DNA from 3 places in the Streptomyces sp. NPDC002092 genome. Region 2 is predicted to be linked to each of the others. Evidence: riboswitches for the same ligand, from Rfam matches in the RefSeq annotation. Region 2 holds a riboswitch; each other region holds the start of a gene.

Region 1 (4,915 bases), on a different contig from region 2:
AGCGGCAGGACGCCATCGCCGCCTACACGCAGGCGCTCCTGTACAGCGTCACCGGCGAGCGGCAGCACGCCCTCAAGGCCCGGGAGATCATGGACGCCTGGTCGGCGCAGCTGAAGCGGCACACGGCGCAGGACGCCCAGCTGCAGTCCTCCTGGGCCGGGTCGACCTGGGCGCGGGCCGCGGAGATCATCCGGTACGCACCGGGCGCCGGCTGGCCCGCCGACCGCGTACGGCGGTTCACGGCCATGCTGCGCACCGCCTACCTCCCCGAGGTCACCAGGGACCTTCCCGACTACAACGGCAACTGGGACCTCGCGATGACCGACGCCGCCATCGGGATCGCCGTCTTCACCGACGACCACAAGACCTTCGACACCGCCGTCAAACGCTTCCGCGGCCTGGTGCCCGACTACTTCTATCTGCGCAAGGACGGCAAGATCCCGCTCACCCCGGCCGGCTCCGACGCCAACACCGTGCAGAAGCTGGAGACGTACTGGTTCAAGGAGACGAAGTTCGAGGACGGCATCGCGCAGGAGACCTGCCGCAACTTCAAGCACGTCGGCTACTCCCTCGCCGCCACCGCGCACATCGCCGAGACCGCCTGGCACCAGGGTGTCGACCTGTACGGCGACGTCAAGGACCGGCTGAAGGCGGCCCTCGACTTCCACGCCCGCTACGAGATGGGGGCCAAGCCTCCGCGGTGGCTGTGCGGCGGCAGGGTCGTCGGGAACATGGGCCCCGACCTGGAGGTCGCCCTCAACCACCTGGAGAACCGGCTCGGCACCCCCGTCCCGGCCGCCCACAAGCTGGTCGAGCAGACCCGCCCGGCCGGCACCGACGACCTCTTCGTCTCCTGGGAGACCCTCACCCACGCGGACAACCCGGCCGCCTGACGGAGGCCCTGCGGACCCCCGAAAAACGCAGGTGAACGGGAGCGGAGACAAACCCTGGCGCAGACAGCCCCGCGGATGGCGTATGCTGGTTACACAACGACGCGGGGTGGAGCAGCTCGGTAGCTCGCTGGGCTCATAACCCAGAGGTCGCAGGTTCAAATCCTGTCCCCGCTACTCAAGGCTCAGGGCCGGAGTCCAGTCACTGGACTCCGGCCCTGAGTGTTTCCCCCGGTCGGGGGCCTGAGTGTGCTCCCCCGGTCGGACCATCCGGCTCGCCCCGCGCCGCCGCACCGGGAAACCTGGAGTGGTGGAGCAGGAGGGGCCGATCTCATACGCACGCACCTTCGTGCGGCTGCTCCCGGCGCTGCTGATCGTCGGCGGGACCTTCTACGACTACCTCACCCCGTCGCGGTTCACGGCCGGCCCCCTCTTCACCGCCGCGCCCCTGGTCGCCGCCCCGCTCTACTCACGCCGCGGCACGGTCCTCACCGGCCTCGCGACCGTCCTCGTCGTCACCGCGATCCACGCCCAGGTGGGCATCCTCCTCCAGGTGGAGGCGATCACCGAGCTGGCCACCATCGCGACGGTCTCCGTCCTGGCCGTCCTCATCAACCTCCTCGTCCGCCGCAGCCGCGAGGAGCTCGCCTCGCAGCGCGAGATCGCCGAGGCCGCCCAGCGCGCGGTGCTGCCCGAACCCGCCGAGCAGATCGGAGGGTTCGCGATCGCGGCACGGTACGAGGCCGCGCAGGCGGACGCGTCCATCGGCGGCGACCTGTACGCCGTGCAGGACAGCCCGCACGGCGTACGGCTGGTCGTGGGTGACGTGCGCGGAAAGGGGATGGGGGCGGTGGCCGCCGTGGCCGTCGTCATCGGGGCGTTCCGGGAGGCCGCCGAGCAGGAGGCCACGCTGGAGGCGGTCGCGCAGCGGCTGGACCGGGCGCTGGCGCGCGAGGCGGCGCGGCGCGAGGGCATCGAGTTGTTCGAGGGGTTCACCACCGCCGTGCTCGCCGAACTCCCGCACGGCGAGGGCGTCGTCCGTATCGTCACCCGCGGCCACCCGCCCCCGCTGCTGCTGTGCCCCGACGGCACGGTGCACACCCTGCACGCCCGCGAGCCCGCGCTGCCGCTCGGCATGGCCGACTTCGGGAGCCGGCCCGACCGAGCGGAGGAGATCGCGTTCGGCAGCGGGGCCACGCTGCTGCTGTACACCGACGGGCTGTCCGAGGCGCGGGACGAGAAGGGGCGGTTCTTCGAACCCGCGGACCGGCTTGCCGGCCGGGTCTTCCACGAGCCCGCCGCGCTGCTCGTCACCCTCGCGCGGGAGGTGCGCAGATACGCCGGCGAGGCCATGGCGGACGACATGGCGCTGCTCGCCGTACGACGGCCCTGAGGTTCCTGAGGCGCGGTCAACTCGCCCGTTTTTCACCGTTCATGCGCCGTCTGTCCAGGTCAGAAAGGTTAATGATCAAGCGGAACACCTTGGAAACGACACCCCGGGTCTATTAACGTTCGATAACGCAGCGCGGTCGTCCCAGCCGTCACAAGAGGCGGCTCCGTGCGCACGCGCCGAATCCCGCAAGGGAACCGGGGAACCACCACCCTGGGGTGAATCGCGCCGACACCGCCGTGGCAGCACGGCAGGTATACGCGCGTAGGAGACCTTCCTGCTCCGAACCCGTCAGCTAACCCGGTAGGCGAGAAGGAAGGAAAGGAGCACGCCCACGTGGCGTCCAACCCGCCTGCCCCACAAGCCCCGTTCGTGCCAAGCACCGAACCCTTCGGATTCGCCGGCCGACGCACCGACGAGGGCCCCTGGGAGGAGTGGAATCCCACCGAGGACTCCATCGCCCCCATCCGCGGCCGGCACCGCGTCGCCAAGCAGCGCGGCGGGGGACTCGCCCGCAGCTCCACGGTCCTGGGCGTCGGCGTCATAGCCGCCGTCGGCGCGGGCGGCATGGCCAGCGCCAACACCGGCAAGCCGCCGGTGTCGATCTCCATGCCCGATCTCGCCTCCGTGAGCCATGTGTTCGGCGGCGGCTCCGACGCCCCCAAGGGCTCCGCGACCGCGCTCAGCGATGTCGCCACCACCTCCGTCGGCACCGCACAGGGCGCCAGGGGTGCCGGTGAGGCGCTGCGCGACCGGATCATGGCGCAGGCCGCGTCGCAGCAGGTCCAGATCGACAGCAAGAGCCAGGCGGCCGGCGAGGCGGCCCTCGCGAAGCAGATCGACGACGCCGCGGCCAAGGCCGAGCAGGACGCCGCGGCCAAGGCCGCCGCCGCGAAGGAGAAGGCGGAGGCGGCGGCCAAGCAGGCAGCCGAGGACGCGAAGCTCGCGGAGCTGGCCAAGCAGTACACGCTGCCGGTCGTCTCCTACACGATCACCGGCACCTTCGGTCAGGCCGGCTCCATGTGGTCCTCCGGCTACCACACGGGCCTCGACTTCGCCGCCCCCACGGGCACGCTCATCAAGGCCATCCACTCCGGCACCATCACGCAGGCCGGCTGGGCGGGCGCGTACGGCTACCGCACGATCCTCACCCTCGACGACGGTACGGAGCTCTGGTTCTGCCACCAGTCGTCGATCAGCGTCAGCGTCGGCCAGAAGGTCAGCACGGGTGACGTCATCGGCCGCGTCGGCGCCACCGGCAACGTGACCGGCCCGCACTGCCACCTCGAGGTTCACCCCGGCGGCCAGGCCACCGGCATCGACCCGATGCCGTGGCTGCGCAGCAAGGGCCTCAACCCCTGACACCCGTACGCTCTCCGTCCGTACCCGGAGTGCCGTAGTCCGCTTGTTTACGGGATTTTTGCGCCCGCCGCGGAAGACCGGCCCCCGGGGCGGGCGTTGACGTAGACCATGACTTCTCCTTCTCTGCGCAAGCTCGGCTCCTCCGGCCTCGAGGTCTTCCCGCTCTCCCTGGGCGGCAACGTCTTCGGCTGGACCGCCGACGAGCCCACCTCCTTCGCCGTGCTCGACGCCTATGCGGCCGCCGGCGGCAACTTCGTCGACACCGCCGACTCCTACTCGGCCTGGGTCGACGGCAACCAGGGCGGCGAGTCCGAGACGATCATCGGCAAGTGGGTGAAGGCGCGCGGGAACCGCGACGACGTGGTCATCGCGACCAAGGTCAGCCAGCACCCCGACTTCCAGGGCCTGTCCGCCGCCAACATCAAGGCCGCCGCCGAGGCCTCGCTGCGCCGCCTCGACACCGACCACATCGACGTCTACTACACCCACTTCGACAAGCCCGAGGTGCCGGTCGAGGAGATCATCGGCGCGCTCGACGAGCTGGTGAAGGCGGGCAAGGTCCGGCACATCGCCGCGTCCAACATCTCCGCCGACCGGCTGCGCGCCTCCCTGGAGTTCTCCGACCGCGAGGGCCTGGCCAAGTACGTGGCCCTGCAGCCGCACTACAACTTGGTCTCGCGCGACACGTACGAGGGCGAGCTGCAGGACGTGGCGGCACGCTACGGCCTCGCGGCCGTCCCCTACTTCTCCCTCGCCTCCGGCTTCCTCACCGGCAAGTACCGCCCGGGCGCGAAGGTCGACAGCCCGCGCGCGGGCGGCGCGGCCAAGCACCTGGAGTCCGAGCGCGGGCAGCGGGTCCTGACCGCCCTCGACGAGATCGCCCAGGCCCATGACGCCCCGGTCGCCACGGTCGCCCTGGCCTGGCTCGCCGCCCAGCCGACGGTCGCCGCCCCGATCGCGTCCGCGCGGACGGTCGAGCAGCTCCCGGCGCTGCTGGCGGTGGGCGAACTGACGCTCACCGAGGCCGAGGTCGCCCGCCTGACGGAGGCGTCGGCCTGACCCCCTCGGGTCCTACGACCGGTACGGGTTGTACGCGGGATTCGGCACCGCCGGGTACCCGTACGCCCCGTACACCGGCCAGGGCGGCGGCGCCACCGGCACCGGGGGCGCCGTCATCCGCGCCGCGTGGTCCAGCGCCGGGCGCGCCACCTCGCGGCGGCGCCACAGCTCGTGCAGCAACTCCCGTTCCCTGACGACGAAGTCGGCGCCGGCG
Region 2 (4,915 bases):
GTCGCGGCCGGATTCGGCCTGCTGCGGCTGGCCGGAGCGCCCTCCCTCGGCTGGCTGGACGTGAAGACCTCCGGGGACGTCGAGGTGCCGGTCATCGAGGCCGCCATCGACGAGGAGCTCGCCCGGTTCGCCGCGGAGGGCCCCACGGCCGAGGAAATGGAGCGCGCCCAGGCCCAGTTGGAGCGCGAGTGGCTGGACCGGCTCGGCACGGTCGCGGGCCGCGCCGACGAACTGTGCCGCTTCGCCGTCCTCTTCGGCGACCCGCAGCTCGCCCTCACCGCCGTCCAGCGCGTCCTGGAGGTGACGGCCGAGGAGGTCCAGGAGGTCGCCAAGGCCCGCCTGCGCCCCGACAACCGCGCGGTGCTCGTCTACGAGCCGCTCTCGCCCGAGTCCGCGGAGCACACCCAGGACGAGGACTTCCCTGAAGACCCCGAGTCCGAAGCCACGGTGGAAGCCACCGACCAGAACGAGGAGGCGGCCAAGTGACCGAGCTCGCCACGATGCAGTTCCACCCGCAGCCCCGGGCGGGCGAGGCCAAGCCGTGGGCCTTCCCGTCCCCCGAGCGCGGCGCGCTCGACAACGGCCTGACCGTTCTGCGCTGCCACCGCCCCGGCCAGCAGGTCGTCGCCGTCGAGGTGCTCCTTGACGCACCTCTGGAGGCCGAGCCGGCCGGTTTCGAAGGCGTCGCCACGATCATGGCGCGGGCCTTCTCGGAGGGCACCGACAAGCACTCCGCCGAGGAGTTCGCCGCCGAGCTGGAGCGCTGCGGCGCCACCCTCGACTCGCACGCCGACCACCCGGGCGTACGTCTGAGCCTGGAGGTCCCGGCCTCCCGTCTCGCCAAGGCACTCGGTCTGCTCGCCGACGCCCTCAGGGCGCCCGCGTTCGCCGACAGCGAGGTCGAGCGGCTGGTCCGCAACCGCCTGGACGAGATCCCGCACGAGCTGGCCAACCCCTCGCGCCGTGCCGCCAAGGAGCTCTCCAAGGAGCTGTTCCCGGCGACCTCGCGCATGTCGCGCCCGCGCCAGGGCACCGAGGAGACGGTCGAGAAGATCGATGCGGCGGCCGTACGCGCCTTCTACGACCGCCATGTCCGGCCCGCCACGGCCACCGCCGTCATCGTCGGCGACCTCACCGGCATCGACCTGGACGCGCTGCTCGGCGACACCCTGGGCGCCTGGACCGGCTCCAAGGCCGAACCCCGCGCCGTGCCGCCGGTGACCGCCGACGACACCGGGCGGGTGATCATCGTCGACCGTCCCGGTGCCGTCCAGACGCAGCTGCTCATCGGCCGCGTCGGCGCCGACCGGCACGACCGCGTGTGGCCCGCCCAGGTGCTCGGCACGTACTGCCTCGGCGGCACCCTCACCTCGCGCCTGGACCGCGTCCTGCGCGAGGAGAAGGGCTACACCTACGGTGTGCGCGCGTTCGGCCAGGTCCTCAGGTCCGCCCCGGACGGCTCCGGTGCCGCGATGCTCGCCATCAGCGGCTCCGTCGACACGCCGAACACCGGCCCGGCGCTCGACGACCTCTGGAAGGTGCTCCGGACCCTCGCCGAGGGCGGCCTCACCGACGCCGAGCGCGATGTCGCCGTACAGAACCTCGTCGGTGTGGCGCCGCTGAAGTACGAGACCGCGGCTGCCGTCGCGAGCACGCTGGCCGACCAGGTCGAGCAGCACCTGCCCGACGACTACCAGGCCACGCTGTACCAGCAGCTCGCCGCGACCGGCACCGTGGAGGCCACCGCGGCGGTCGTGAGCGCCTTCCCGGTGGACCGCCTGGTGACGGTTCTCGTCGGTGACGCGGCGCAGATCAAGGAGCCCGTCGCGGCGCTCGGGATCGGTGAAGTCACCGTGGTGTCGGCCGAGTAGCGGCACGCGCGCGTGGGAGGGCCCTGGTGAGGGATGCGTCACCAGGGCCCTCTTATGTCCGAATTGGCAGAGAATCGAAGGAGAGTTGCCTGTCTGCCCTGTGGGATGCGCTACAAACGCCGTGATCCGTTTGGGGATTGAAAGCGGCCCCGCTTAGCGTCTTCCGGGCTGTCCGTCAGGCACCGCGCCGCATCCGCGGCACCGGACAGCCATCGCCGAGTCCCCGTACGGCGCGAGCCAGGGGAGCCGGGGACCCGCCCTCCTGTCGCCGCCTTCGCGGCTGGAGGGGCCCAAGTCCCTGGGGTGAATCGGACGCCCGCGCGTGCAGCGAGGGGGTCCGTAGGAGACCTTCCTGCTCCGAACCCGTCAGCTAACCCGGTAGGCGAGAGGGAAGGAAAGGACCAGCCACCACATGGCGTTCACGCGCGCCACCGGGAAGCACCGTCGTCCCGCACGGATGCACCGCACCACCACCCGTGCCGCCGGGGTCGCGGCCCTCGCCGCCACCGGCGTCATCGGCAGCCTCGCAGCCCCCGCGCTCGCCGCCGACAACGCCGTCGAGCAGACCGGCCTCACCCCCGTCATCACCATCGGCAACACCATCGCCGACAAGATCGACGCCCAGGCCGACGCCCAGAAGCAGGCCGCTGAGGAGGCCGCGCTCAAGAAGGCGGCCCTGGAGGCGGCACGCGAGAAGGCCGCCGCCCAGGCCAAGCAGGAGCGCGAGGCCAAGGAGCGCGCCGCCCGCGAGGCCGAGCGCAAGCGCCTCAACACGTTCGTGGCGCCGATATCGAACTCGTACGTCTCCACCGGCTACCGGGCCAGCAGTTCCCTGTGGTCCTCCGGCAGCCACACCGGCATCGACTTCCACGCCGCGAGCGGCACGGCCGTCCACGCGGTCGGCGCCGGCACCGTCGTGCAGACCGGCTGGGGCGGCGCCTACGGCAACCAGATCGTGATCAAGATGAACGACGGCACGTACACCCAGTACGGCCATCTGTCGTCCATCGGCGTCTCGGTGGGCCAGACGGTCACCCCGGGCCAGCAGATAGGCCTCTCCGGCGCGACCGGTAACACCACCGGACCGCACCTGCACTTCGAGGCCCGCACGACGCCCGAGTACGGCTCGGACATCGACCCCGTCGCCTACCTGCGCTCGCATGGCGTGAACGTCTGACGACGGATCGCAGGATCTGCTGAAGCCCCGGCTCCCGAGCCGGGGCTTTCGGTGTTTCTGCCGCCCCGCTGTCCAAAAAATATCCATGGATTCCAACCCGCCGTCGGAAATTCCGGCTCCGTGCAATAGAGTCACCGATACACGTCAATCATCGACGTTTCACGGGGATTAAGTCGGAGGTCGGTCATGCGTATTCCGGCGCACTCGGTGTGCACGGCGATCCGGGACGACATCGTCGCCGGTGTCTACGAGCGCGGCAGCCGCCTCACCGAGGAACTCCTCGCGCGCCGCTACGGCGTCTCGCGCGTCCCCGTGCGCGAGGCCCTGCGCACCCTGGAGGCCGAGGGCTTCGTCGTGACCCGGCGGCACGCGGGCGCGTGCGTCGCGGAACCCACCGAGCAGGAGGCCGCCGACCTGCTGGAGATGCGCATGCTGCTGGAACCGCTCGGCGCCTCCCGGGCCGCCCAGCGGCGCACCGACGCCCATCTCAAGGTGCTGCGCGGCCTGGTCAGACTGGGCCAGGAGCGGGCCAGGAGGGGCAGCAGCGAGGATCTGCGCTCCCTGGGTGGCTGGTTCCACGAGACGCTCGCCCAGGCCTCCGGCAGCCCCGCGTTGACCTCGATGCTGACCCAGCTGCGCCACAAGATCGCCTGGATGTACGCGGTGGAGGCGCCGGCCAACCCCGTGGAGTCCTGGGCGGAGCACGGCGCGATCGTCGACGCCGTGGCCCGCGGCGACAGCGAGCGCGCGCGGGTGGTGACGACGCTGCACACCGAGCGTTCGAGCGCGGTGCACCGGCTGCGGTTCGGCGGCCCGGAGCGGGCGAACGGTGTGAGGAACTCGCAACATGCCGTAAACATGTCGGGCCTGCGGCATTAACACGCGCGCCGTATACAAAGAGGGAACAATTCGCGGGGGCATTATTTCTGCTGCCCGCGATCGATAATTCCACCGCCCCTGCGCGGAAAAAGCAAAGGGCCCGCCCGGCAATTCGGACGAGCCCTTCTGTGGTGCCGTGATCAGACGGTCTCGGGAAGCTCCTCGAGCCCCTCGGAGACCAGCTTCGCCAGCCGGTCGAGGGCGACGTCCGCACCCTCGGCCTCGGAGGCGAGGACGATCTCCTCGCCGCCCTGGGCGCCCAGGCCGAGAACGGCCAGCATGGAGGCCGCGTTGACGGGGTTTCCGTCGGCCTTGGCGATCGTCACCGGGATACCTGCGGCCGTGGCGGCCCGGACGAAGATGGAAGCGGGGCGGGCGTGGAGGCCCTCGGCCCAGCCGACGTTGACGCGGCGCTCAGCCATGTGATGCTGCCCTTCAGAGTCTCAGGGTTGTCTAGACCAGTTTCCCACACGTGAAACGTCTCCGGAGCGGTTCTGTGTCCCGTCCGGGGTGGGCGGTCGGGCCGCGGCCTCGGCCCGACTTCCGTCCTTGTTCTCTTCTCGACGGACTGCCGTGTTCTCCACAGACTGCCTCGCGCCGTTGTCAGACGCGAGCCGTACTCTGGGGCCCATGCAGACCTCGCCGGACCGGCACGAGTACCCCGCCCACTGGGAGGCCGACGTGGTGCTGCGCGACGGCGGCACCGCGCGCATCCGCCCCATCACCGTTGATGACGCCGAGCGCCTAGTCAGCTTCTACGAGCAGGTTTCGGACGAGTCGAAGTACTACCGCTTCTTCGCGCCCTACCCTCGTCTGTCCGCCAAGGACGTCCACCGCTTCACGCACCACGACTTTGTGGACCGGGTGGGACTCGCGGCCACGGTCGGCGGCGAGTTCATCGCCACCGTACGCTATGACCGCATCGGTGCCGACGGCATGCCCGCCTCGGCCCCGGCCGACGAGGCCGAGGTCGCCTTCCTCGTGCAGG
Region 3 (4,915 bases), on a different contig from region 2:
TGCGCGGCGACGAACGGCGCGGCACCGAGTGGCGCTTCGAGCAGTACGAGACGGAGGGCGATCACCTCCGGCTGGGCTTCCGGGACGGTGGGCTCGCGATCACGCTGCACTACCGGATGCGGCACGACGTCGTGGAACGCTGGGTGACCCTCGACAACGAGGGGCCCGCCCTGGAACTGCTGCGGGCCGACTCCGCGACCTGGACGCTGCCCGATCGCCAGGAGTGGCGGCTGTCCCAACTGCACGGCCGCTGGGCCGCCGAGTCCCGGCTGACCGCCTCGCCTCTCACCTACGGTGAGAAGATCATCGGCAGCCGCCGCGGCCACACCGGACACCAGCACCTGCCCTGGGTCGCCCTCGACACCGACGCCACCGAGGAACACGGCGAGGTCTACGGCTGCGCTCTGGGCTGGTCGGGTTCCTGGCGGATCGCGGTGGCGCAACTCCCGGACGCGCGCGTGCAGATCACCGGCGGCCCCGGCTACGACGACTCCGGGCTGCTGCGCCTGGAACCGGGGGAGTCGTACACCACCCCTGTCTTCGCCGGTCTCTGGAGCGACGGCGGCTTCGGCGGCGCGAGCCGCGCCTGGCACGCCTATCAGCGCGCATACGTCATCCCGGACGCCGACCAGGACCGGCCGGTGCTGTTCAACTCCTGGGAGGCCACCGAGTTCGACATCTCCGAGGAGCAGCAGGGCGCCCTCGCGCGGCGGGCCGCGGCGATCGGCGTCGAGCTGTTCGTGGTCGACGACGGCTGGTTCGGCAAGCGCACCAGCGACCGCGCCGGACTCGGCGACTGGACGGTCAACCGGGACCGCTTCCCGAACGGCCTCAAACCCCTCGCGGACTACGTGCACGCCCTCGGCATGCAGTTCGGCATCTGGGTCGAGCCCGAGATGGTCAACCCGGACAGCGACCTCTACCGTGCCCACCCCGACTGGGTGCAGTTCCAACCGGGACGAAAGCGGACGGAGTTCCGCAACCAGCTCGTATTGAACCTGGCCCGGGAAGACGTCCAGGAATACCTCTGGGAGCAGCTCGACGCACTCCTCTCCAGCGCCCCGGTCGACTATGTGAAGTGGGACTTCAACCGCTGCTTCACCGACGCGGGCTGGCCCGGGGAGCCCTACCCGCAGCGCCTCTGGGTCGATCATGTCCGTGCTCTGTACGCCCTGCTGGACCGGCTGCGGGCGGCCCACCCGAATGTCGCCTTCGAGTCCTGCTCGGGCGGCGGCGGCCGCATCGACCTCGGGATCATGAGCCGTACGGACCAGGTGTGGACCTCCGATAACACCGACCCGCTCGACCGGCTCGCCATCCAGCACGGCTTCAGCCAGATCCATCCAGCGCGGGTGATGGCCGCCTGGGTCACCGACAGCCCGAACACCCAGCTCAACGGCCGGGTCAGCTCGCTGCGCTTCCGGTTCGTGAGCTCCATGGCCGGCGTGCTCGGGGTCGGCGGCGACCTCACCCGGTGGACCGAGGAGGAGCTCGCCGAGGCCGGTGAATGGGTGGCCCTCTACAAGGAGATCCGGCCGCTGGTGCAGCACGGCGACCTCTACCGGCTGCGGCCGCCGCGGGGTGGGCTGAGTGCGGTGCAGTACGTGCGCGGGGACGAGGCGGTCGTCCTGGCCTGGCTCCAGGCGCAGAGCCATGGCGAGCCCGTACCGGCGCTGCGACTGCGGGGCCTCGACTCGACAGCCTCGTATGAATGCCCTGAAACAGGCGAAATCCACAGTGGTGCCGTATTGCTGCATCACGGACTGCGTACCGGATTGCGCGGTGACCTCGACGCGGCAGTTTTCCGTCTGCGGCGCATCTGAGCCTTCTGTCCGGATTGGCGCTTCTTCTGCCTCTTCATTCCAACTCGCTCCCGAATAGGGGATCCTGGAGCAGGGGCACGTGAGGAGCGTCATATCCGTGACGGTGCGTGGCGCGTCATGTCCACGTAATTCAGGTGCTTTACAAGGACGTTTGACGGAGACGATCACCCGGGAATTCACGCAGGGTCACCGGGTTTTCTCTCAAGGGATCAATAGAAATGCATTCTCGGGGAACCGGCACTTGTTCCTTTGCGTCCTGGTCGCTTACGTTCGCCACCAATCCGGACGGACGCCCAATCCTGCCGCCGCCCGGTGCCCGCAGAACTCACCCGTGAACGGCAGGAGCGGGGGACCCACAGGTACAACTGCCTGTTCCGGTCTCCGGAACGGCTAGGGGTAAAGCCGCGTCGCATGCGCGGCCGGGCATCTCCAGCCCGAACCCGACAGCTCACCTCGCAGGCGCCGGAGAGGAATTCGTCATGCCCGCGAAGGGTAAGCACCGCCGTCCGAAGCCCCAGCGCTTCACTCGCTCCATCGCCGTCGCCGGAACCGGTGGCGCCGCACTCGCTCTCCCGCTCATCGGGGCCACCGGCGCCCATGCCGCCACCACTCAGTCCGCTTCCCAGACGGTTTCGAATAAGGCCGTCCAGTCCCTTCCGGTCGCCGAGAAGAAGGCGGCCCACAAGAGCGTCGCCGGCAATGCGGGCGTGCGGACCTATTCGGTGCGGACCGGCGACTACCTCTCGAAGATCGCCGACGAGCAGCATGTCGCCGGCGGCTGGCACAGGCTCTACTCGGACAACCGCCGGGCCGTCGGCGACGACCCGTCGCTGATCCACCCGGGCCTGAAGCTGACGATCGGCCGGAAGGCCGCGAAGGACACCACCGCGTCGTCGCCCTCGTCCGCCTCGAAGACGTCCTCGTCGGCGGCCAAGGCGACTGCCACCAAGGCCTCCGAGTCCGCCCCGACCGGCTTCACCCTCCCGGTGATCGGCGGCACCATCGGCACCGGGTACCACGTGGCCGGCAGCATGTGGTCCAGCGGTTACCACACCGGCGTCGACTTCGTCGTCCCGACCGGCACCTCCATCAAGTCAGTCGGCGCGGGCACCGTCGTCTCCGCGGGCTGGGGCGGCGCCTACGGCAACCAGGTCGTCGTCAGGCTCGCCGACGGCTACTACGCCCAGTACGGCCATATGTCCCAGATCTCCGTCTCCGCCGGCCAGACCGTGGCCGAGGGCCAGCAGCTCGGCCTCTCCGGCGCGACCGGCAATGTGACCGGCCCGCACCTGCACTTCGAGATCCGCACCACGCCCGACTACGGCTCCGACGTGGACCCGGTCGCCTACCTCCGCTCGAAGGGCGTCGGCGTCGGCTGACCCCCTCGGAACCACCTGCCTGACACGCCGCCGAAGGCCGGACCCCGATCCCCGGGTCCGGCCTTCGGTGTGTCCGGCTGTGTGCACGTTCGCCGTGTTGCGTTCTTGTGGCGGGGACTGCATGGGTGTCGACAGTCGGGGGAGGGGCGGGGCACAGTGATCTCCGGAGCGATGAAAGCGCTTTCCCCACCCTTGCCTTCCGAGGCCTACGGAGGTTCCCGTGCCCGGCGTCGATCGACGCACCGTCAGGCCGATGTGATCTCGTGAACCTGTGCACCAACGACAGCGCGTACGGCTCTGCCGATTCAACGGAGCTCACGCCGACGACATTGCCGCCGTGGTCGGTGAACTGGTCGGCTTGCGCACCGATTTCGTCGACACCACTGACTGACTGTCCGCGGCGGACAGGGACTTCGACGGCACCCTCCACCCCAGTGTCCAGGGCCCCCGCAAAGTGGCCGGCCACCTGCTCACCCTTCTCGGACCCACCCCTCACCCCACACCAAGGAGCCGCCTCCCGTGACGAGCACCCGTAGAGCATTCGGAGCGCTGGCCGCCGGCGCCGCCCTGGCCGCCCTCGCCCCCGCAACCGCCGCCAGTGCCTCGCCCCGCGGCCGCCTCATGGCCTGCGACGACTTCCGCCACGGCCTCGGCAAGTGGGTCGTCGAACTGGAGCAGGGCGGCACCGTCACCGCCTCCCGAGGGGTGCTGGATGTCGACGTACCCGCCGGGGCCACGGTCTGGTTCAGACAGCGACTCGAAGGGTCGTACGTCATCGAGTACACGGCGACGCCCGTCTCGGAAGGCGGCGCGAACGACCGCGTGTCCGACCTCAACAACTTCTGGAACGCCACCGACGTCCGCTCTCCGGACGACCTCTTCGCCACCCACCGCGGCGGGGCACTGGCCGAGTACGACCACCTCAAGACGTATTACGTGGGCTACGGCGCCAACACGAACACCACGACCCGGCTGCGCCGTTATGTCGGGGAACCCGGTGTCCGTCCGCTGATCTACGACTACACGGAGCCGCTCCTGGTCGCGAACGAACCCAACCGCGTCCGTATCGTCTCCGACGGCTCGACGGTCCGCTGGTGGAACAACGGGCGGCTCGTCTTCGACTACATGGACCAGCAGCCGTACACAAGGGGGCACTTCGCCTTCCGGACCACATGGAGCCATTTCCGGATCGCCGACTTCAGGGTCCGGCGGCTCGCCCCACAATATCGCTGACGCCTCAACATCCCTGGTCGGAGGGTTATTCCAGGCTTGGCGAACACTTTAGAAGTGGCTTATCTCACCGCGCGTCAACCCCTTCCTACGGTCGCGTAGGTCACATTCGAAGGTGAATCATGGTCGATGTGGCAGACGATTCGAAGAGTGACAGCAGATCAGTGATCGGGTCGTACGTTGCGGTGGGGGACAGCTTCACCGAGGGCGTCGGCGACCCCGGCCCCGACGGGGCGTTCGTCGGCTGGGCCGACCGGTTCGCGGTACTTCTCGCGGACCGGCGACCCGAGGGCGACTTCAGGTACACGAACCTCGCCGTGCGCGGCAAACTGCTCGACCAGATCGTGGAGGACCAGGTACCGCAGGCCGTCGAACTGGCGCCGGACCTGGTCTCCTTCTGTGCGGGCGGCAACGACATCATCCGTCCCGGCACCGACCCCGACGAGGTCGCCGAGCGCTTCGAGCGGGCGGTGGCCAAGCTCA

Evidence for each region. A riboswitch is a leader RNA that binds a small molecule or an ion and turns the genes downstream of it on or off. The one in region 2 is predicted to bind cyclic di-AMP.
Region 1: linked by a shared signal. The riboswitch ahead of ACWCRD_RS36990 (M23 family metallopeptidase) and the one ahead of ACWCRD_RS27775 (M23 family metallopeptidase) in region 2 are both predicted to bind cyclic di-AMP.
Region 3: linked by a shared signal. The riboswitch ahead of ACWCRD_RS25370 (M23 family metallopeptidase) and the one ahead of ACWCRD_RS27775 (M23 family metallopeptidase) in region 2 are both predicted to bind cyclic di-AMP.

What each region holds. Positions count from the first base shown of each region.
Region 1 is NZ_JBSFDG010000020.1:146,419-151,333, forward strand. Features, by position in the region: gene ACWCRD_RS36975 (alginate lyase family protein) at 1-893, shown strand, start outside; tRNA gene ACWCRD_RS36980 (tRNA-Met) at 994-1,067, shown strand; gene ACWCRD_RS36985 (PP2C family protein-serine/threonine phosphatase) at 1,198-2,283, shown strand; cyclic di-AMP (ydaO/yuaA leader) riboswitch at 2,448-2,604, shown strand; gene ACWCRD_RS36990 (M23 family metallopeptidase) at 2,617-3,642, shown strand; gene ACWCRD_RS36995 (aldo/keto reductase) at 3,751-4,701, shown strand; gene ACWCRD_RS37000 (PrsW family intramembrane metalloprotease) at 4,714-4,915, opposite strand, start outside.
Region 2 is NZ_JBSFDG010000012.1:233,732-238,646, reverse strand. Features, by position in the region: gene ACWCRD_RS27785 (M16 family metallopeptidase) at 1-486, shown strand, start outside; gene ACWCRD_RS27780 (M16 family metallopeptidase) at 483-1,871, shown strand; cyclic di-AMP (ydaO/yuaA leader) riboswitch at 2,075-2,271, shown strand; gene ACWCRD_RS27775 (M23 family metallopeptidase) at 2,284-3,048, shown strand; gene ACWCRD_RS27770 (GntR family transcriptional regulator) at 3,235-3,927, shown strand; gene ACWCRD_RS27765 (HPr family phosphocarrier protein) at 4,068-4,349, opposite strand; gene ACWCRD_RS27760 (bifunctional acetate--CoA ligase family protein/GNAT family N-acetyltransferase) at 4,558-4,915, shown strand, end outside.
Region 3 is NZ_JBSFDG010000011.1:93,372-98,286, forward strand. Features, by position in the region: gene ACWCRD_RS25365 (alpha-galactosidase) at 1-1,823, shown strand, start outside; cyclic di-AMP (ydaO/yuaA leader) riboswitch at 2,131-2,298, shown strand; gene ACWCRD_RS25370 (M23 family metallopeptidase) at 2,303-3,202, shown strand; gene ACWCRD_RS25375 (DUF6250 domain-containing protein) at 3,722-4,435, shown strand; gene ACWCRD_RS25380 (SGNH/GDSL hydrolase family protein) at 4,597-4,915, shown strand, end outside.